Regions from separate parts of the Paenibacillus sp. J2R1T-4 genome, predicted to be linked through region 4. Evidence: riboswitches for the same ligand, from Rfam matches in the RefSeq annotation. Region 4 holds a riboswitch; each other region holds the start of a gene.
The links. A riboswitch is a leader RNA that binds a small molecule or an ion and turns the genes downstream of it on or off. The one in region 4 is predicted to bind cyclic di-AMP.
Positions count from the first base shown of each region.

Region 1: linked by a shared signal. The riboswitch ahead of AC58QD_RS23840 (hypothetical protein) and the one ahead of AC58QD_RS17050 (TrkH family potassium uptake protein) in region 4 are both predicted to bind cyclic di-AMP.
Region 2: linked by a shared signal. The riboswitch ahead of AC58QD_RS22745 (3D domain-containing protein) and the one ahead of AC58QD_RS17050 (TrkH family potassium uptake protein) in region 4 are both predicted to bind cyclic di-AMP.
Region 3: linked by a shared signal. The riboswitch ahead of AC58QD_RS30995 (resuscitation-promoting factor) and the one ahead of AC58QD_RS17050 (TrkH family potassium uptake protein) in region 4 are both predicted to bind cyclic di-AMP.

Region 1 covers NZ_JCAUBA010000017.1:26,937-32,514, reverse strand. Annotated here, with positions in the region: gene kdpA (potassium-transporting ATPase subunit KdpA) at 1-910, opposite strand, end outside; gene AC58QD_RS23840 (hypothetical protein) at 973-1,377, opposite strand; cyclic di-AMP (ydaO/yuaA leader) riboswitch at 1,496-1,715, opposite strand; cyclic di-AMP (ydaO/yuaA leader) riboswitch at 1,802-2,004, opposite strand; gene AC58QD_RS23835 (hypothetical protein) at 2,415-2,855, shown strand; gene AC58QD_RS23830 (histidine kinase) at 2,906-5,239, shown strand; gene AC58QD_RS23825 (superoxide dismutase) at 5,346-5,578, shown strand, end outside.
Region 2 covers NZ_JCAUBA010000015.1:96,019-101,596, forward strand. Annotated here, with positions in the region: gene AC58QD_RS22720 (putative endonuclease domain-containing protein) at 1-439, opposite strand, end outside; gene AC58QD_RS22725 (neutral/alkaline non-lysosomal ceramidase N-terminal domain-containing protein) at 588-1,925, opposite strand; gene AC58QD_RS22730 (AbrB/MazE/SpoVT family DNA-binding domain-containing protein) at 2,078-2,326, opposite strand; gene trmL (tRNA (uridine(34)/cytosine(34)/5-carboxymethylaminomethyluridine(34)-2'-O)-methyltransferase TrmL) at 2,457-2,921, opposite strand; gene AC58QD_RS22740 (response regulator) at 3,042-3,758, shown strand; cyclic di-AMP (ydaO/yuaA leader) riboswitch at 3,827-4,007, shown strand; gene AC58QD_RS22745 (3D domain-containing protein) at 4,015-4,821, shown strand; gene AC58QD_RS22750 (polysaccharide deacetylase family protein) at 4,832-5,578, opposite strand, start outside.
Region 3 covers NZ_JCAUBA010000032.1:45,517-51,094, forward strand. Annotated here, with positions in the region: gene rsmA (16S rRNA (adenine(1518)-N(6)/adenine(1519)-N(6))-dimethyltransferase RsmA) at 729-1,634, opposite strand; gene rnmV (ribonuclease M5) at 1,642-2,205, opposite strand; gene AC58QD_RS30995 (resuscitation-promoting factor) at 2,454-3,593, opposite strand; cyclic di-AMP (ydaO/yuaA leader) riboswitch at 3,888-4,051, opposite strand; gene AC58QD_RS31000 (ABC transporter ATP-binding protein) at 4,316-5,062, shown strand; gene AC58QD_RS31005 (ABC transporter permease) at 5,059-5,578, shown strand, end outside.
Region 4 covers NZ_JCAUBA010000009.1:195,108-200,685, reverse strand. Annotated here, with positions in the region: gene sdhA (succinate dehydrogenase flavoprotein subunit) at 1-6, opposite strand, end outside; gene AC58QD_RS17065 (succinate dehydrogenase cytochrome b558 subunit) at 22-690, opposite strand; gene AC58QD_RS17060 (LysR substrate-binding domain-containing protein) at 1,012-1,914, shown strand; gene AC58QD_RS17055 (potassium channel family protein) at 1,943-2,608, opposite strand; gene AC58QD_RS17050 (TrkH family potassium uptake protein) at 2,626-3,966, opposite strand; cyclic di-AMP (ydaO/yuaA leader) riboswitch at 4,067-4,212, opposite strand; gene AC58QD_RS17045 (CPBP family intramembrane glutamic endopeptidase) at 4,462-5,578, shown strand, end outside.

The DNA.
Region 1 (5,578 bases), on a different contig from region 4:
TCGATTCTGCGGCATAGTTAAGTGATAAGAACCCAATGAACAGAATCATCATCGCCGAGAAAATAACCCAGCCCTGCTTGCGGTTCTTAGCGAACATTCCGAATGTATAAGGAAGCGCAGCAGCCAAACACCACATGGATAAAATCTCAATGACATTCGTAATCGGATTCGGATTCTCATAGGGATGAGCGGAGTTCGCTCCGAAGAAACCTCCCCCGTTCGTACCCAAATGTTTGATCGATTCGAGTGACGCTACCGGCCCTATAGCAATTTGTTGCACCGCGCCTTCCAGAGTCGTTGCTGACAAGGTAGGTTTCAACGTTTGCGGGACTTGCAGGGCAACTAAAGCAATTGTCACGACAAAAGCCAGCGGAAGAAACACCCTTGTATGAGCCTTCACGAAATCCTCGAAGAAATTCCCTATTGTATGTCCCTTGTTGGTGATTCCTCTAATAAAAGCGATCGCAACACACAAGCCTGTAGCAGCAGAAGTAAACATCATCATCGTTATGACCGCGATCTGCGAGAAATAAGACAAGCCCGTTTCCCCGCTATAATGCTGAAGATTCGTGTTGGTCATAAAGCTGATCACCGTATTGAACGTAAGCGAGTTTCCCATACCGGCAATTCCATTCGGATTGAGAGGCAGGTTCCCTTGCAGCCTGAGAATAAGATAACTAACCACCATCAAAACAATGTTCATGCCTATGAAACTAATTGCGTATGTCTTCCATGTCATGCCCTTACGTTCTCTGAGTCCAATGATTGAATAGATCGGTCTCTCCAACCAGTTGAACCAGCGGTCCGTTCGGTTCGTCTCATTCGAGAACACATGGAACAGATAAGATCCGAGCGGCTTAACAAGCAGAACAAGCAACACAATGACAATACCCATTTGTATAATCCCCATCGCTAACAAAACTCCTCCCAAGGGACGCTATTACTCAGCGACTCCTTCATTTCCTTCATGCCCTACAGCGTTTCTGTCAGAAATGAAACCTCATTACTATGCGTATGAATGACATAAGTTGCTCCTAGCCCTTTGTATATAAGCCGAGGACGACTCTCCAGTGTAATCACATAGATTGGCTTCGCAGTCCATGTCCGACATATCTGGATATACCGACAGCACAAGGTTTGGCTTGTTTCGAAGAGGAACACTTTCCCGACAGGAAAATCAGGAAGACTCCAGGTCGATTGGTCAATTGTGTCCAGCAATATCCAATCTTTTGCCCCAATTTCCTTATATTTATCCCTTTCGGCTTTATTGTTGACCAATAGAGCAAATGGAAGCTTCATTCGCATTACTTCACGTACAAATACTTCTCCCGCTTTGTTCGGTGCAGAAATGAGTATTCTTTCCGTCTGTGATCCCATTCTTAGTTTCCTCCTGTACACTTTTAAGGCAACAAAAAAGAAGCCTGCGGAAGAGGTGAACTCTTCTCGCGGCTTCATTCATGCACAGCCAAACAGACCGTGCCTTGCCACGACAATCGTTTCCTCTCTCAATACGCTTACGAGGTTAGCTGTCGGATTCGGGCTTGAGAGTTGCCCTACTCATCTAGGAAGCGAACCTATCACTAAAGGCTGCTTTCATGCTTGAGATTCACCCCTGGGAGCACGTTCACTCTGCACGATCTTGCTGCGATACGAGCTCAGGCTACCTGTTGGTTCCCCCGTTCCTTTTCCATTCAAGGACTCAGCGATTCATTCATTTCACTTCATTTACTTCAATTAACTTCACACCAAAAAACCACAGAGGCGTAAGCCCCGTGGTCGCATTAGCCGATCACAAGCTTCATCATCCTCTCTACATCTGCTTACGAGGTTAGCTGTCGGATTCGGACGGTGAGAGTCGCCCTACTCGAGTTACAGGATTCATGGTTCCTTGTCCCTCGAGATTCACCCCATGCCATGCCTATAACGGCTCTCACACCGTCCAGACATCGCTTATATTGGTTCCCCCGTATTCCTGACGTGCAGGAATTTCAGCGATTCACAATAAAACTTTCGCTATGAATCATGAGACGTATCATACGCCTGAGCCGTTCCAGTGTAAAGAATAGCTGATTTTGAAAATAAACCATTCCAGACTTTTATAGGGACCATACACCCATTTATCTCCGTAATTCTCTATATAAGTCTCTATTTCTCCTGATATTATTCCTTTTATGAAATAACTAGCAATCGCAAGGAACCGCCTTATATTCAAAGCCATTCCGAATTGATTTCGCTTTCATTCCGCAAATTATCCCGAAATTGACTCTGTATCACCTTCATTGAGGTTTTACTTTGCTTATCCCTGAGCGTAAGATTCACATTAATTTACAATTTCTTGACCCTGCTTCATGTTTGTTGATTATGTTTATATGAATTCATATGACCTTAAATCGGACTAGGAGTGTGACTAAGGAATGCTTGCAGAATCTGTTGATCCCTATCTGGATCCTATCGCTAACATCCATTTTATTCATCAAACCCCTTCCATCCGCAGAATTAGCACCATGGAACTCTTTCTATTTGAATATAAAAGCTGTATGTTAAAAATAACTAGCGGCGGTGTTAATGGTTGGGGAGAATGTGTTCTGCCTGAGGGCAGCAGCCCGATTAATCTCGTTCGATGGGGCGGGGTATTCGTCGATCTGAAGGGGTTATGCTTGTCAGAATGCCTTCTTCATATTAGAGACAAGGAAATGAGCTGGGGCGCAGAACGGTGTCAGTTGGCTCAATCTGCTTTGTTCCATCTTGCTTGGCAGATCCAGAATCCGGAATACAGCGCCATTCAAGAGACGGATCGTTCTCCCTTATCACGCCATTATTTGATCGAGCAATCCCAGTCCTATTATTCATTCTGATGGGACACAATGTAGATATAGCCTATTTATAGGAAGTGAACAATCTCGCGATGGACCCATTCAAGCGGAAAACGCCAGAAGAAATTCTACATTCCATCTCCAAGCTGCATCAGGGAAAATTGAAAATTATTATCGGCGCAGTCAGCGGTTCTGGCAAAACTTATCATATGCTGCGCGAAGGTCAGCAATTGAAGCGGGAGGGCATTGATGTCGTGATCTGTGCGGTGTCTACTTCACGGCGGCCGGAAACAGTTGAACAACTGGCTGATCTGGAGAGAGTTCCTAGCATACGTTGGATGGACGGAGACATCGAACGGAAGGATCTCAACCTGGACGAGCTGCTTGTGCGCAACCCCGAAGCCGTTCTCGTAGATAGTCTCGCTCATCGGAACCGGAAGCAGGCCCAGTTCGCAACACGTCTCCAAGATATCCGTTTTTTGCTCGGTCACGGCATTAGCATAATTACGACTATTAATGTATATGAGTTGGCCGGTGTAGACTCCCTTGCGAAGGAATGGACAGGCGTACAAGCAGAATGTACAGTACCTATTGATACGTTGGAGTTGGCTGATGAAGTCCGATTGATAGATGTATCTCCTGAAACACTGCTCAAGCGCGTGGAGGAAGGGAACGTTACGAGCAATCGGAGCAGCGCCTTGTTCCAGAGAGGGAATCTGGCGGTCCTAAGAGAGCTGGCGCTTCGTCTGGTAGCTGAGGATGTGAATGATTCGCTTGTAAAGTATCGCGAGGAGCTCGGACTTGTCGGTCCATCAGGAGCATCGGAACGCATTCTTGTATCGGTGCAATATCATTGGAACAGCTCTATATATATTCGCCGCGGACAGCAAATCGCCAGAAGACTGAATGCAGAATTGCTGGTTGTTACTTTTGTCCGTCCGAATCGTGAATTGTCTGCTGAAATGGCTGCTTTCAAGAGATCCATCCTCAGGTTGGTCGATAAAGTACAAGCCGAGTACGAAGAGCTCCCTTTCCCTTCAAGACGACTGCTTCCTTCTGTGTTGCTTCGTTATGCGCTTGAGCATCATGCAACAAGGATCGTTCTGGGGCATTCGAGGCAGTCTCGTTGGCAGGAATTGCTGCAAGGATCAATTGGTAATAAGCTGCTCCGAAGAGCACATAATATCGATATTTTTCTGGTTGCAGATAGTGCTCTGCGCGAAGGCGAACGTATTCTTCCCGCCAAGGTCGCCCCTCCGAAGGAAGCTGGACTTTTTCGCAGACTGTCCACTGTAGAAGTAGAACATAAGATCAATGAAATCACTAGAGGGCATTTTAAAATTCTCATAGGGGCAGCTCCAGGTGTGGGCAAAACCTATGCGATGCTGAGAGAAGGAAACGCCCTGTTGGGCAAAGGGATAGACGTAGTCATTGGACTATTGGAAACACATGGCCGAGAAGAGACGGCTGATCAAGTCGGACAATTGGCTCAGATTGCACGGGCAACCGTGATTTATCAAGGCGTTGAGCTTGAAGAAATGGACACCGATGCCATTATCGCCCGCGATCCAGAAGTCGTCCTTATCGATGAGCTGGCGCATACTAATATCCCGGGATGGCATACTAAAAAACGATTCGAGGATGTTATCCGCATTTTGGAAGCTGGTATCTCAGTTATCGCGACTGTGAATGTGCAGCATCTGGAGAGCTTGAATGATGCTGTTGAGCAAATAACAGGCATTCGTGTGAGAGAAACGGTGCCGGATTACATGTTAAGAATGGCTGACGAAGTAGAGTTGATTGACATTACCCCTCAGTCGCTGCAGCAGCGTATGCGGGAAGGGCGAATATACGCTTTAGAAAAAGTGAATCAAGCGCTCGGGGCCTTCTTCAAGATCGGCAACCTGATCGCGCTTCGAGAGCTAGCCCTGCGCGAAATCGCAGACGATGTGGATGAACGGTTGGAGGCGTGGCAGCGTAAAAACGCTTTGCGGGGACCTTGGCGGAGAAAAGAAGTCATATTCGTATGTGTGAATCTGAATGCACACTCTGAGAAATTAATTCGGAGAGGCTTCCGAATCGCTCATCGATTGAAGGCCACTTGGTATGTAGCCTATACGGATGATGGACGCTCCAAAACAGCGGAGTCCAAAAAGAAGCTAGCCGCCATTCGAGATTTGACCGAACGTTTAGGCGGGATTTTCATGGCGATGCAGGTCAAGAATCGCAGTCAAGTCCCGGACGTAATCGTGCAACACACAACACAATTCAAGGCAACACAGCTTATAGTGGGACAGCCTCTTAAGCCTAAGTGGTGGTCACTGCGACGTTCTTCTGTAGTCCATCATTTGCTGCGCAAGGCTCGCCATATCGACATGCTGATCGTGGCCGACTTCAATCAACAATTAACGATCGAGCCCAAGTAGCCAACACTGGACTTTACAAACATAAGTGTTGAAGATGTTGATTTATGACCCCGAATAGGGGATAATAAATAAGTAATCTACATAACTATTAGGAGGTAATCACCCAATGGCACATCAATTACCAGCACTCCCTTACGCCAACAACGCACTGGAGCCTCATATCGACGAACAAACGATGATGATCCACCACGATCGTCACCACAACGCTTATGTTACGAACTTGAATGCAGCTCTTGAAGGTCATGCTGAGCTTCAAGCTAAGAGCATCGACGAGCTGATCGCTGATCTGAACAGCGTACCTGAGAACATCCGCGCAGCTGTTCGCAACAATGGCGGCGG
Region 2 (5,578 bases), on a different contig from region 4:
CTACACCCGCCCAACGACCCATGAATTGCTGTAATTGCTGCTGACAGCTGCGCGGGCGTTCCAAAATGTCGTCATAAGAGAAGCGCAGGATCTTCCATCCGTCATTAATGAGATCATTCTGTCTCTTCAAATGATCGGAGAACTTGCTCCTGTCCAACTTGACATGGGTTGTGAATTCGTCTATTTCGATCACCAAATAGAGGGTTCCATATATCCAAGCAAAATCCAGGAATCGTCTACCGTCCTTGAAATCATACACCTCATATTCGGGATGCAAATAATCGAAATTCCCCACAGCCGGCCACCATATATACTGGGCAAACAGCTTCTCCGCATGTTCATGACCTGCCTCTAATCTCCTCAGACGTTCCCCCTCACGCAACGACAAATGTCTCAACAGCCAAGCCGAATAACTGGTTTCAAACAACGACAATTTCATCATCCCCTCCATTATGCTCACGAAAAAAAGCGCCATTCCGAATCCCCGATCATCGACCGGTACATTCAGAACAGCGCGTGCTTCGCGTCCGTAATTTGGTTGTTACATGTTACATTTTAACACAAATCCATTGCTTTCATTCCCAACTTCACAAAACCGCCTTAGCAATCTGCCCAATGATGATATCTTCAATCTCAGGCACGAACGGTCCCCTCAGGCCGAAGAAGTAATTACAAGTAGCTTCATAGCCGCCTTCATGAATCATTTGCGCCGTTGGAATGTAACAGAATACGCCGTTCGTATAGCCTAATACCAGCGTCTTACCTGTACCGAACATCTTCTTGATCATTAAAGCATATTGCGTGGACACTTCACCTTCAATGGACACAATCCGTGTCTCTTCATCTAATTGCCAGATTGAGATGAAGATAGGCATCCGATCCTGAATCGTTCCGTCTTGTATGGCTTGAATGGTCCTCCGAGCTGAATTTTGATAAAATTCTCCCGCCGTCGGATCGTTCATAATCTTCTCATAAAACTCAACCGGAGTTTGCTCCGTATAAATATACGGATCTAACAACACAGATCGGAAGCCGCTGCTTCGCACAGGAGTGAATGATCCGCTCTCCATCAATTGTGCGACTTCCTTGGCCAGATCAACTCCCGCTTCTTCCATCTCTTCGTAAGTACAGGACTTGAACTTGTCTCCGTCCGCACTTTTCATGGGCTTGATCTCGCCGGCGCAGCCTTGCAAGAAGATAGCTGTTGCGCCGGGATAAGCTTCCTCTAACCAGTTAGACGTCTTCCCAGCAAAGTCTCCTGAGAACAAGTAGTTGGCAGAGCCCATCGCCGTTGTATGACACCCGTAATTATATAAAATTCCTTTTACGATCTGATCGGCATCCACCAGCTTCAGCACGAATAAATCCTTATCGATCTTGCCTCCGTAGTAAGGCTTCCACTGTACACCGCCTTGTCCATCAGGCAATCTTCGGCTAATCCCAAAATCAGAATCTGCCCGGCCTATCAGCAGCTCCCCTTTAGTCAGGTTAGCATAACAATGCCGGACCATCCGCAGCAACGTTTCTTCTATGTAATCGTAGTATAGTTCATCCTCTGTATAAACGAGTTCTTCCTCGGATAATGGCCACTTTTCTTGTCCCATACTGTAGCCGCCTCGTCGCAACGAAACATCACGACCCGTGAGAAAGACGGAATGATGGGTGTGCGAGAAGTTAATCATCACATCCGCATGCTCTAGACCGAATGCATCCTTCAACGCATTCTTGATCCCCACGATGAAGCTGCGGTCTGAGCCTAACATGTCAATCGTGATCATCAGCAAGGATTTGTCCGCCTGTAAGAGCACAGCCTTCATCATAATGGGATCGTGGACACCCTCAGACTTATGGGTCCGCGCCCCGTAACCGTGCATGAATACAGGATGATCGGGTGTAATGATTTCTTGAGCTGTGCAGAATAACATGATGATTCATCTCCTCAGTCTCTTATAGTAGGAAAAAAGAGACTATCCCTACAGTCATGTATGACTGACTAGACGTCTCTTGCGCACAATCATTTCTGTATTAAGACTGCTCTGGATGCTAACGATGCACGCCACCGGGAAATCCTTGGAGATTATGCCCGTATTTGCGTCATTTCCCCTAAGCATCCTTGGCAGATATGCTTTTCTTTATATTCCGTTACTTCATTCATTTCCCCGCAAAAAACACATTTTGGCCGAAAACGCTCAAGCAATATTTGATCACCGGCTACCAAAATTTCTACAGGATCTCCTTCATTCATTCTGTAACGCTTTCTGAGCGACTTAGGCAATACAATTCTGCCCAGTTGATCAACCTTACGGACGACGCCAGCTGGCCTCATCAAAGTTCCCCCTCCGACAAATGTAACGAAAAAACGCAGATCATGTTCGTCCTACTATATTCGCTATTTGTTCGGAAAATCCTGCTTATTTCATGCCATGGGGTCGCAATATTTGCAAGTTCGATGCCTTTTAGCTTAGTCCAAGGAATTGATTTTGCCTTAAACCTTCGAATAACACAATGGCCGCCGAATTGGATAGATTCAGAGAGCGCACGGCATCCGTCATAGGCATCCGAATACACGTATCTCGATTGGCTTGCACCAACTCGGGAGGAAGGCCCTTCGTTTCCTTGCCAAACACAAACATATCTCCGTCTTTGTATTCAAATTGTGTATACAGTCGAGCTGCCTTAGTAGTGGCATAGAAATATCTGCTAGTGCTGTACTGCGCCTGCAGTTCCTGGAATGAATCGTAATAAGCTACGTTTACAGCATGCCAGTAATCTAGCCCTGCACGTTTTAAAGTCCGGTCATCGGTATCAAATCCTAACGGTCTCACCAAATGCAGATGAGTCCCAGTCGCCGCGCAAGTTCTAGCGATGTTCCCGGTATTCGCCGGAATTTCCGGCTCCACAAGCACAATATGAAAAGCCAAATCCTTCACCTCATCGAACATTTTAACATCCACTTTACAAAGGATGCAAATTCTCCTTATATACTTGCGCCATAATGAATGTATTGTTAACCGACTATGATCGAAAAGGAGACCTAGATGATGACAAAAAAACGGATACTAGTTGTTGATGATGAACCCTCAATCTCCACTTTGATAGAATACAATTTGAAGCTTGTTGGCTATGATGTGCAATGTGTGTATGATGGTGAGGCCGTCTTTGAAGTGCTTTCTAAATTCCGTCCGGACCTGATCGTATTGGATCTGATGCTCCCCAAGCTGGATGGTATTCAAGTATGCCGTAAGCTGCGCAGCCAGGATAACCGGGTACCGATCATTATGTTAACCGCTATGCAGGATTTGTCTGACAAAATACAAGGCTTGGATAATGGCGCAGACGACTATATGACCAAACCATTCAGCCCGCAGGAGCTTATTTCCCGCATTCAAGCCATTCTTCGCAGATTGAGTACCTTGCCTTCTCTTACGGAAGATAAACTGCAAATCGGTCCAATCGAAATTGTTCCTGATCAACGTGAAGTGAATATGCACGGTAATCCTGTCGAGTTAACGCCAAAGGAATTCGAGCTGCTCGTCTTTCTCTGCAAACATCGAGGAAAAGTGCTCAGTCGTCAGCAATTGTTGCACGGGGTATGGGATTATCACTTTCTCGGGGACACCCGAATCGTAGATGTTCACATTAGTCATTTGCGCGATAAAATGGAAAAAAATGCTCGAAATCCTGAATATATCATGACTGTTCGCAACGTTGGATATAAGCTTACGGAGCCTTCTGCGAAGGAAATTATTAGTAGGTAGGAAACGTTTTCAATAGAGGTACCCATATTTTGGGCATTTATCCGATCGGATAGGTATGTTACTCTTTTGTTTATGCACGGCCGAAACTGTCCATCCAATCAGCTTGATTGCGACAGTGCGGGGGATGATTTATTGCGGACTTCTGTTCATCAAGTCCGATGGGGTGAATCGTTACTTCAAGCAACGAAGGGTTGTATCCTCAGCCCAAACCCGACAACTAACCTCGTAGGCCTATTTACAAAAGGAGCGATGTACCTTGAAATCCAAATTTGTCACCCGAACGTTAGCTACTGTAGCGTTAGGAGCCTTCTGTATTGGCGGGACAACCGTCTTTGCGGAAAATGTAATCAAGCTGCTTCCGGAAGAACTCATCTCTATTGCTCCAACCGTTAAAGAAACGGAACAGATTAACAATTGGGAGCCAATTGCCCCTGCTGTACCGATCACGTTCGATTCTCAAGCAGGTTGGGATTTGCAGCGTCCTAATCTGAGATTAGAGCTTTTGGAGCAAGCACTATTCGTAACCGCTGATGTTCCGCCAGCACAATCAGCAGAACCCGCTGCAGTCCCAGCGCCTCAGCCTACACCTGCTCCCGCAGCCACTCCAAAAGCTGCAATTGTGAACAAAGCCAAAGCTGTAACTAAGCCTGCTACAGCCTCGAAACAGGCGGCAGCGCCTCAATCAGCACCTACAGCGGATACGCAAAACAAGACCGTTCAGGATAGCAACGGGAAACCCGTTTCCTATAAAAAGGTTATTCAAGCCAAGGCATCCGCCTATTCCAGCGCAACGGAAGAGAACGGCAATTATGGCGCAGTAGATTATTTTGGCAATGCGCTTAAGCTTGGTACGATAGCAGTTGACCCATCCGTCATCCCGCTTGGCACAACGGTTCTGGTCAGAGGACATAGTTTTGACGGTCTACCGCAGACACTTATGGCAAAAGCGACAGATATTGGTGGAGCCATTAAGGGTAATCGAATTGATATCTTCATTCCTGGGTCTAGAGATTATGTCAAAGGTTTTGGCATTCAAAATGTAGAGATCTACGTTTTGAACTGACCCTTGTTCTTTATAACTGCTTAGGTATATTCAATAATTGAGGGACGGTTACGAATTCGTAGCCGTCTGCTTTTAATTTCTGGATAATCGTTGATAACGCTCCTACCGTTCCAGATAAATCCTGATTGTCTCCGCCTGCTGAATGCTGCAGAACAATTGCCCCGGATTTGACCGTGCTTAATATATTATGAGAAACTTGCTCCGCGGATAACCCTTTCCAGTCTAAGGAATCTACATTCCAGTTCACGATCATATATCGATGGTCGCCGGTCCATTTCAGCTGTTCCTCTGATATTGCTCCATATGGCGGTCGAATCAGCTTAGGGCTGTATCCAATTTGCCCGCTCAGAATCCGGGTCGTTTGATTAATCTGTTGCTGAAAAGCCAATAAGGACAACTTGGTAAAGAGCGGATGATTATAAGAGTGATTTCCAATGACATGTCCTTCCTTAGCAATACGGCCCACAATTGCCGGATGTGCCTCCGCTCGTTTACCAACTAGGAAGAAGGTTGCTTTCACATTTGCGGCTTTCAATACATTCAGGACTTGAGGCGTATATAGATCATCAGGACCATCATCAAAAGTTAGCGCGATTTTACGTCCTTGCGATTGCCCCTGGAATTTGAAAATGTCGGAATATTTACTTCTTAATTCAGCAAGGGTCAGTTTTTTCTGTGACATCTCCTGCTGCCGTTGGACGGGAATTGAAGGTTTCTTCTTCACAGATGCAGGCGAAGCAGGGGTCGGCACTGGTGC
Region 3 (5,578 bases), on a different contig from region 4:
ACTAAAGCTAAGCCTTGTTACTACTGGCTATTCTATTTGGTCCATTTCATCACTCAGTCACTAATTAACCCATCTGACTATCCCCTATTTCCGCATTGTGAACTGATTTTCCTCAAAGCCGGCTCAATAACCAATAGTAAAACTTGCTATCCTACAAAAAGCTGTCTTTTCCGCCCAAGTAACCCATACTAGCACTGGTTGCTGATCTCCCCAGGACTAAATAGCAACCATTCTTGAGCCTCCGCTCCGATTCACAGTAGAAGTCGTTCTCAATGGCAGAAAGCAGAGAAAATAAAAGTAGAAATAATTTTTTGAATATTACAATAATATCTGTTTCAGCGGACTGGCGGATGGGTAAGTATTTAGTAACTGATTCGCGGCATAAGAGGTGTACGTGAATATTGAACGGAATGCTGCGGATTGGGAGCATGCTTGAGAAGTTTGAACAATGATCGGGGAACGCTGAGTATGGAGCGATTTGTCAGTTGTGACAGGTCGATGCTTAAGCGGGCGGATTATTCAAGACATGGCTTGGTTCGGAGCGCGCGCATGTGAGAGAACAGTGGATGAGCGGATGAGCGGATATATAGGCAGGTTTGAACTAGCGCGGTGAAAATAACCGGGCCACTTAGCGCTAGTTCTAATCCTTAGTTTGTTTGCAAGATTATTTTCTATAGTTTCCAAGTGCACGGACGACGAATTACGTCCGAAATGAGGGAATCCTATGACTAAGAGGACGGCTTATTGAGTGTAGCGGCTAAAGCGCTGCTCAGACGAGCGAATTCCTCCAGCGTGAGCGTTTCGCCTCTTCGGACAGGATCGATGCCACACGACGCCAGTACGGCCTCGAGATCGGCTTTACGCTCTTTGCTGAAGAAAGCGGCAAGTAAATTGTTCGAGATCGTCTTACGGCGTTGTACGAAGGATGCTTGTATAACCTCGAAGAGAAACGATTCATCGTCGGTCTCTACCGCAGGCTTGTCTCGTAGCTTCAAGCGAATCACGGCCGAGTCTACGTTGGGTTGCGGAACGAAAACTGTCGGCGGCACGATTCTAACAATCTCTGGGACACAGTAATACTGAACAGCGATGCTTAAGCTGCCGTATGCCTTTGTCCCAGGCTTAGCGGACATACGCTCAGCAACTTCTCGTTGAATCATCACTACGATGTTCTCAACTGGAAGCTTGTCCTCTAACAGCTTCATTATGATGGGAGTCGTAATGTAGTAGGGCAAGTTGGCGACAACACTTACCTGAGAGCAATCTCTGAAGTGTTCCGCCCACAGCTCGCGCAGATTCAGCTTTAACACGTCACCGTGCACAATCCGAGCATTTGGATAGGGTGACATGGTGTCAGCGAGAATAGGTATTAATCTCTGATCAATTTCAACAGCGACAACGGTGCCTGCAGCTTCTGCCAAAGGTTGAGTGAGGGCACCAATCCCGGGGCCTATCTCTAAGGCCCCTTTACTTTTATCGAGCTCTGCAGCCGCTACGATATGATGCAATATATTGGAATCGGTCAGGAAGTTCTGACCCAGGCTTTTTTTCAAAACAAGCCCGTTTGCTTTTATAATGGCTTTCGTTCGCTTAGGCGACGATACCATTTCATTTGCATCTATTGGGATAGACATATGCGGTTCACAATCCTTTTTCGATAAAATCTTGATACGCCGCTTCAAACTCTTCCCGTGTTATACGGAACATCGAGCAGCGCTTCAGAAACTGTTTGCCATTGCAGCAGCCAATGCCTAGCCGATTACCAATGGCTAACCGCCGTCTGGCCGCATCGGGATGAACAAGCAGTCCTGCTGCAACCAGATCCGTTTGCGAAATTTGCGCAGCAGGCTCCAGTTCAGAACCGGATAATTCATAGTCTGTCCTTACTTGGGACAAAGCTTTGCGTATAGCTTCGTCGGACGCGTTCTCGACACCAATATCACCCTTCTTGGATGCTTCTTGCTGGGTTAGAAAAGCATGCTTGCAGCCAGGGACCCGTGACGTAATGATATTGCGAATTCGTTCACCTGCATGGTCGGGATCGGTAAATACGATAACACCTCTGCGCTCTTGAGCCAGGGCGATCTTCCGGATCACATCCGAATTGATTGCAGACCCGCCGGTCTCTATAGTATCAGCCTGAACAGCGCGATGAATCGCTATCGTATCATCCCTGCCTTCCACAACAATGACTTCTTTGATCACCTTAAAACTCGTCCCTTTCTTTCACAAAAAATACTTCGAAAAATCTAACTAAATCTGAAACAAAATAAGCCTGAATTCCGTTAGAATAGCATACATAAATTAATACATCAAAAACGACAAAAGAAGAGGGGCGGTCGTCCTCTTCTTCGACTTACATAAGGTTCTATTGTACACTATACCCGATTTATTGGGATTTCATCAATGCTGAACGCCTTGCCGGGAACGTTCCAGATTAGCTCAAGCCCCTCTTAACTAGAAGCCGGCTTATCTTTTCCGATAATGTAAACCTTGTATCCACGTTTCAAGCCAAAGCGTTTGGCGTAGTCAAGATTGTCGAAATAAACATCAATTTTGTTGCCCTTCACACCACTGCCAATATCTTCAGCGCGACGAAGTCCAATACCTTCAATGTAAACCCACCAACCAATAGGAATTACTTTGGGATCTACGGCGATTGTGCGTCCTTCAGTCACTCTCGTGCCCGAATACGTTAGGCCGTACTGGGGATGATCACTCGTCTTTCCAGTAGAGCCGACATCAACGGAATAAGCGGTTAATGTAACATTATTCAAGATTTGCTTATATCCGAATGTTACCCCCGGCTTAGACACCTCTTCAACATTAGGTGAGGCTGCAGATAGTACTACAACTGGATTCTTGGTTCCAAGAGCAACTACTTTGTTAACGCTCTCTGCCGATACCTTCATATCCACTACATTCGCAGATACAAGAACACCGTCTTCGAATACTTTTTCTATTTTCTTGGCGAGAACACCCTCTACGCCCTCCGATACGACCTGCTCTTTGCCTTTCAGCAAGTTCGGATCATTCTTCTGAACGGTTTCATACGGAATGGGTTCCGTCTGATCCTCAAGCGATATGCTAACTCTGACCACCTGTACTGAATCGTTGCCAATTAGACCGGTGTCCTGAGAAGGGAATACCTTATCAAGCTCTCCCACCGTGACATTCAAGTCCTGCAAAGCTGCAGCAACCGTTCTTCCTGTCGTGTACTTTGTTTCCGTCTTCCCATCGGCCGTTAATTGAATCGGAGTGGCATGATCGATCACGACTGTGTCCCCATGCTTCAGCTTAGCCTCGAGAGGCTGGGACAATCGATCATGTTCTCCGACCGTAATGGCCAGTTCATCCAGTAGGCGTTGAAGGACCCCTTGTTTAGTGCTCACAACGGTTTCTTGTCCATTCACTACTACGGATACGCTCTTGGTAGCCGTACCGTACAACAACACCAAAAACATGAAAGTCATAGCGATTGAAAATGCAGAAAGGGCAAATATCAAACGCACGTTTTCACGCTTCCATCGCAATGCGAAGGTCATGCTGGATGATCGTTTTACATGGGGTTCTCCTTGGTGAATAGCTCCCACTTCTTCGGTCCTCCTTATAAGCCCCGCCGTCTTTTGTGTTACGCGATCGGTTTAGACGCGACTATGGATTATTATTTGTGCCACCTTCGCTTTCCGCTTGTTGATTTTTGGGCCAACCGCCCCCTCCTATCACTATGAGGAGCCTGATCCAAATATCACCACTTCGGAAAAAAAAGATGCTTCTCTTTCGCTTTAACGCTTTACTTGGTTAAGACGTTAAAAAGCCAAGAAGAGGGACTCTTCTCGGCTGTTGCGAACCATGCTAAATCAAATACAAGCATAGGCGCCCGACAAAGTGCCTCTCTCTTCACGCTTACGAGGTTAGCTGTCGGATTCGGACGTGAGAGTCGCCCTATTCGCTCGAAGACACTCATCGTCTTTCTTACGAAATTCACCCCAATGATAACCTGATCTGGTTCCCCCGTTTTTCATTTCTGAAAACTCAGCGATTGGAAATTGATAGCAATATGAAGTTAAGTTATTATGAAGGTTAGTGTACGATGTTCCTCCGATGCTGTAAAGCTAGCGGAGTATGCAAAAACAAGCAAATAAGCTTATTTTGTGTATTTAATCACACTTTTTCAGTTCTATAGCTCCCTGCTTCTCTTCCGGACGTATGTTTTCATTATTTTCGGGTCATTAGTTGAAAAAAATAGGTAAAAATGTACTTGAAATTTCTAAAAAAGATAGGATAAAAGGATCATTTTATCGGAGGCGGACGCATGAAACCGATTTTGGAAGTGGAAAATTTGTATGGCGGTTATTTCAAAAATAAATCAATATTGCATGATCTTACTTTTTCTGTTAACTCTGGCGAGATGATCGGATTAATTGGGTTGAACGGAGCAGGAAAGAGCACGACCATTAAACATCTCTTAGGACTGTTACAGCCGCAGCAGGGTACAATTCGTATCGGCGGACAAGAGCCGCTGCGTGACGAGCATCAGTTCCGTTCTGGTCTCGCTTACGTACCGGAAGCTCCAGAGCTGTATGAAGAGCTTACTATTAAGGAGCATTTGAAGCTCACTACCATGGTATATGGACTTGATGAGCAAGAATTCGAACGCAGATGCGCTGTTCTCGGTGCCCAATTCCAGATGAGCGACAAGCTTGACAGCTTTCCTCAGCATTTGTCGAAGGGCATGAAGCAGAAGGTGATGATTATGTGTGCGTTTCTTGTCGAACCTTCACTCTATATTGTAGACGAACCTTTTCTCGGACTTGATCCGCTCAGTATGCGCTCGTTGTTAGAGCTTATGGTCGCTCGAAAGCAAGAAGGTGCCGGACTGTTGATCAGTTCTCATATTTTGTCGACAATTGAGAAGTATTGCGATCGTTTTATTGTGCTTCATAAAGGTCGCACGATCGCATATGGCACACTTGAGGATATCAAAGAACAGGCTGGCATACAACAAAATATTTCATTAGAAGAATTATTCTTCTCCTTGATTGGGGAGGGCGTCAAATGAAGGTGCCCACCTTATTGTGGCAGCAAAGGCACAAACGCCATCTAGGTATCGCAATGCGGTACACTAGGGATATGGGGAGGAGTGGATTTTTCAGCTTTATGCTGTTTGCCAGCATTGCGCTGGCTTACTTTTACGCGAATTCTCTCAAGCAATTGCCAGAAAACTTCCCTTTTACGCTAGTGTTAACCCTCCTCTTGCTGCCCGTTATCACGGTAAGTCCGGTTCGCACGCTGCTTCGAGGCGCGGATAGCGTCTTCTTGCTTCCTCTGGAATCCAACATGTCCGCTTATTTCCGAGCGGCTTTCCGTTATAGCTTCATTGGACAAGCTCTATTGACCTTTTCTGTTGTAACCGCGTTAGGTCCGCTCTACCGATATGGATTCGGTGAGGACGCTGTCCCGCTATTAGTGCTTTTGTTCCTAATAATCGCTTTAAAGCTCGCCAATCTGCTGGGGAATTGGAAGGAAGCTAATTTAGTTCGAGCCGGACACCGACGTCTTATTGCAGCGGTAAGAT
Region 4 (5,578 bases):
AGCCATTGATGTTCACCCTCCTTATTTGTTTAAGTCCAGAACGCTGGTATCTTGAAATTGCGGATCTGTGAATGCCGTCATCGTCACAAGGAACATAATGGACATCACTACGAATACACCTAACCATACAAATGTAGAAACACGCTGCGCTCTTGGGCCAACTGTAATCCCCCAGCTAACCAGGAACGACCACATTCCATTACTGAAATGGAATACCGCACTGATTACGCCGATTGCATACAGAGTGAAGAAGGTTGGATTCGTGAAAATATCGTGCATCACTACGCCAAGCTCATCATGCGTGATATGACCAAGCGCAACCTGAATCCGCGTCTCGAATACGTGCCAGATAATGAAGATTAACGTAATTACACCAGTAATACGCTGCAAGGTGAACATCAGATTGCGGAAATAACCGTAGTTACTGACATTATTCCTGGATTGGAATGCAACGAATAGGCCATAAATACCGTGATACAAGATCGGAAGTCCGATCCCTACAATCTCCAGAAACAACACTAGCGGCAAATCATTCAGCCAGTGAATCCTGTTGACAAAAGTTTGATGACCTTCAGCGCCTCCACGGAACGCCTCATAGTTTGTCAGCAAGTGCTCGATCAAGAAAAAGCCGACAGGAATGACGCCCAGTAAAGAATGGAGCTTTCGATAGTAATACGAGTTTCCAGTCATAGTACAAGAGTTCCCCCCTCAAAAATTAACTAACATGTTCCCTTTAAAATCAGCCATCTTCGATAGACTACCTTTCAAACAAACATCTTCCATTGTACCCCTGCATGTGACAAGCGTCAATAAAATGTCACTTTTTCGACATGAAACGACGGCGAAGCACTCACACCTCACTATTTTCCCATATTCATGCAAGATTTAACCAATGATTGTGAATATTATTTGACAAACTTTATGTTACTCTCAATCCTCTTATAAAGGAAATGCCTTTATTGTATAATTACTTATAACAAATTAGCATATCATCGTAGGAGGATCCCAAAGATGTTGAACCATCTGGATATATTCGCCACAATTGTAGAGCAGAAAAGCTTGAATAAAGCAGCCCAGAGCTTGAATATCACCCAACCGGCCCTATCTCGCAAAATAGGTCAGCTCGAGGACCAGCTTGGAGTCCTGCTCTTTGATCGCAAGGGGAAGCGGCTGGAATTGACCCGAATCGGGTATATTTGCTACGAAACGGCGCTTGATATGCGTAAGCTAGAGGAGAAACTGCTGCACACAATCGCCAAATACCATTCATCCGGAATAAGCAGTATTAAGATTGGAGCTAGTCTGACTACCTTACAGTCCACTTTGCCTGATCTTATCGCTCTGTACACTAAGGATTATCCAGAAATCGATATAAAAGCGCTTACGGGGAAGACTCATGAAATTGTGTCCATGGTCAAAGACAAAAAGGTTGATCTGGGGCTTGTTGCTTCCCGCATCGACCAATCCGAGCTTACCTGCGTCCCTCTGTTTGATGACCACCTTACTCTTGTTCTCCCTACAGGCCACAGCTGGTGCTCCCGTGAAACGATTGATATTGAGGATTTGCAGCAGTTGCCGATGATCCTGTTCTCCAAAGGGACCTGGTATCGGATTCTGATGGACGAATTGTTTCAACGATACTCTGTATCCCCCGATGTGAAGATGGAGATTGATTCGTTCGAGGCCATCATCCGGCTCGTCTCCACTTGTAACGCTGCTACTCTGCTGCCCAAATCTTACCTGCGCCAGACTTTGCTCGAGAACAACGGACTGGTACTGCGGGATGTGAAGGAATTGCGGAATACCACGCGCACTACCTCACTCATATTCAATGAGTCTACAGCTTTGAATGCATCAACATTGATGTGGATAGAAAAAGCGAAGCGCCACTACGCTTCGCCTTCTAATATATAGTACCTTTATTGTACTCCGTCGGGACACATCAACCATTGACCAATTCATGCTCGAATTGTTCAATTTGCTTGTTCGTACCAATAATAACCATTACATCTTTCTCTGCCAACACATCTCCGGCGTTAGGGGCTATAATGACACCACCCTGCTTATTGATGGCTACGATGCTGCAGCCATGACGCGCGCGAGGGTCCAGATCCTTGAGCGATTTGCCATTCATACATTTCGGTACAGATAACTCGGCAATCGTGTAATCCTTGGATAATTCAATGTAATCCAACAGGTTAGGGGACGTCAGCTGGTGAGCCACTCGAATGCCCATTTCCCGCTCTGGGAAAATAACGCGGTCGACCCCAATCCGCTCCAACACTTTACCATGCAGGTCGGAAAGCGCCTTAGCCACAACCATCTTGACACCAGCATCCTTCAGTAGCAGTGTAGTAAGAATGCTGGATTGGATATCATCACCAATGGCCACAATGACACAGTCGAAGTTACGAATTCCGAGCGCACGAAGCGTCTCCTCATCCGTGCAATCGGCTGCGACGACATGTGTCAGCTTGTTCGACATCTCGTCTACGACATCCTCATCCTTGTCGATTCCCAGCACCTCGAGTCCTTGCTCGATGAGCTCCATACCTAAGCTCGAACCAAACCTGCCTAACCCAATAACGGCAAACTGCTTCATTTTCATGGCGTTATTAATATCCCCTAACCAATTATGATTTTACCTTCCGGATGTCTGTACAATTCCTTCTCTACTCTCGGCCCCACCGCATAGGCTACTGTAAGAGGTCCAAGTCTTCCTGCGAACATCGTGAACATGATCAAGAACTTACCAATAGTAGTCAGATCCGGAGTCAGACCCATTGACAAGCCAACCGTGCCGAACGCGGAGGTTACTTCGAACAAGATCATAAGAAAGCTGTGATCTTCCGTCGTGGACAACACCATGGCGACAATCACGACTAACGATAAACAGATAATCGTTAAGGTCAGCGCCTTATAAATGCGGTCCTTGGCCAACCGATAGTGGAAGAACACTACGTCTTCTTTACCTCGAACCATCGCAATCACCGCGCCTATCAACGTAGTGAAGGTCGTAGTTTTGATCCCGCCCCCTGTTGAACCTGGAGAAGCTCCAATGAACATCAGAATGATGATAAAAAACTGCGTGGCTTGCCTCAAAGCTCCGATGTCCAATGTGTTGGCTCCTGCTGTACGAGGGGTCACCGATTGGAATAAAGAGCCAAGCACCTGTCCGGCTAGATTCAATGGTCCTAACGTCATCGGATTCGTATATTCAAAAATGAAAACGACTATGGTTCCGATTGCAATCAAAGCTGTTGTTGCGGTTAACACGATCTTGGAGTGAAGTGTCAGCTTACGAGTCTTACGAAAATCCATCAAATCTGACATCACAATAAATCCAAGACCGCCAAGCACAATGAGCAGAATCGTTACAGTATTGATTAAGGGATCATCCACGTACATCGTTAAACTGCGATACCCTCCGAACAGATCGAAACCAGCATTATTAAACATCGAAATACTGTGAAATAATCCGAAATAGATTGCTCTGCCCAGACTCATATCAAATGACCAGCGAATGCTATACAACACAGCTGCAATGGCCTCAATCGTGATCGAATAAATCAATACCTTGCGAATGAGCCGGATAATTCCCTCCATGCTTCCTTGATTCATGGCTTCCTGAAGAATGAGGCGCTCTTTTAAAGAAATTCGCTTTTTCAACAATATCGCGAAGAGCGTTGCCATCGTCATGAATCCAAGTCCGCCGATCTGGATCAGCAGCATAATCACAACTTGGCCGAATACGCTAAAGTACGTGCCTGTATCAACAACAACGAGCCCAGTTACACAAGTCGCCGAGGTTGCAGTGAACAAGGCATCTACGAAATTCAGACCGAGTCCGTTAGTTGATGAGATCGGCAGAGATAATAAGAAACCGCCGAGTAGGATAATGAATGCAAATCCCAGCGCAAGAATCTGCGGAGGCGCAAGCTGATATACTTTCTTTTTGACGTTCATGCCAGTCACCTCAATGTTGATATACCCGTCCATTCAAAGCGGTATGCAAGGTTCACGGCAACAGAAAAAAGGCATTGGAATTCCAATGCCCTGTACGGTTTGGTTTCCCTGACATAGCCTACGAGGTTAGCTGACGGATTCGGATGGCAGGCCACCCTATGCACCAGATTAAAGTTCGACTGGTGCAATTCACCCCTACTTAAATGGTTCCCCCGTTTTCATACGGAAATTCGGCTTTATTTATTCAATTGATTCGTATTATAGTCCTCTTGAGAGCGATGTACAAAGTCTTTTTAAGCTCGAATTGCGTGTAGAAAGCGGTAACACTGACCTATTCGATGGAGCAATCGACTGTTTTCATGTGTTATCCTAAACAAAAGTCCCGATTGCTCCATTTTCTTTGATAAACAGGCTTGCAACGCTAGAAGTTGGATTTCGTATAGATCTATGATAATTTGAATGGGGACCTATTTCCCGAGAAAAGAGGATGGCAGGTTGCTCTTCTTAGTGCGGTACAAATGGATAACATTAGCCACAATAGGAATAATCTTGTTTCTGTCAGCAAGCTGGTGGCCGATTGGAAGCGGTCGTGACGGCTCTAAGCTGTCCCCTGCAGCAGATAAGGTAATCTCCAAAGACGCAGCTCTTGCAGCCGCTCAGGATTGGCTTAGACAACAGCCTGACAGTAAGGCGCCGTTCAGCAATAATCCAGTCAATTTTCAATCCAACACCCTGTTAAGCGGTTATTTGCAAAAGAATAAGCTGGTTCCAGCTTATGTCGATCACAACGTAACTCAATATCCAATTGAATATTGGCAAGTGGAGTTGAAGGACTCCCTAGGTCTGAAATATTTAATTGATGTGAACATGTTAACAGGAGAAATAGAAGGGTGGCGCAAGTCAGCCTCTAACACCGCTTCATCCAGACGGGAAAGCACTCGAATCGCGGAAACGTACCTTCTGTCCATGCAAAAAGAATTGCCGAAGAAATATACGGTATCCGGACCCGATTCCGAGCATCCTTATCGCTATCTGTTCTCTTATCCCGATGTATCAATCGGTGAAGCTGTACTGACTGCTGAGGTAGAGGTTCGTGACAGAGAGGTTACTGCTTTTCACACCGCGTTCCAAGTTCCGAATTCCCATATTACATGGCTGAACAAACAGGATACTGCCGGCAGCCAGATGGGTCGTCTGAATTTGGTGCTCACTGCTTTAATGGCAATTAGCTCGATTTATTATGCCATCCGACTGCGCAAACAAACCTTATTTCGTCGAGGCCTGCTTCTAGCAGGTGTGTTCATTGCCATCTACATGCTGAATAACTGGAATCAGTTTCCTGCCTTCCAAGCGATGGGCTATTCGCAGAGTCCAGACCCGTTCTCAGGCCATTCTGCAGCTTCACTTCTGGTCGTGCTGTCTAATTTGTTCGCGATCGGGATGGGTATTGTCGCTTATCTTTCCATTGCATCCGGGGAAACCTTGTGGAAACATAGCGGTATGCCAAAAACCCCGCGATGGAGGGAAGCCTCCTTCGGCAGGGAAACCCTCCGTTCCGCTGGCAGAGGGTATGGACTTGCTATGTTCATGCTGGGTTTGCAGGCGGTTATGC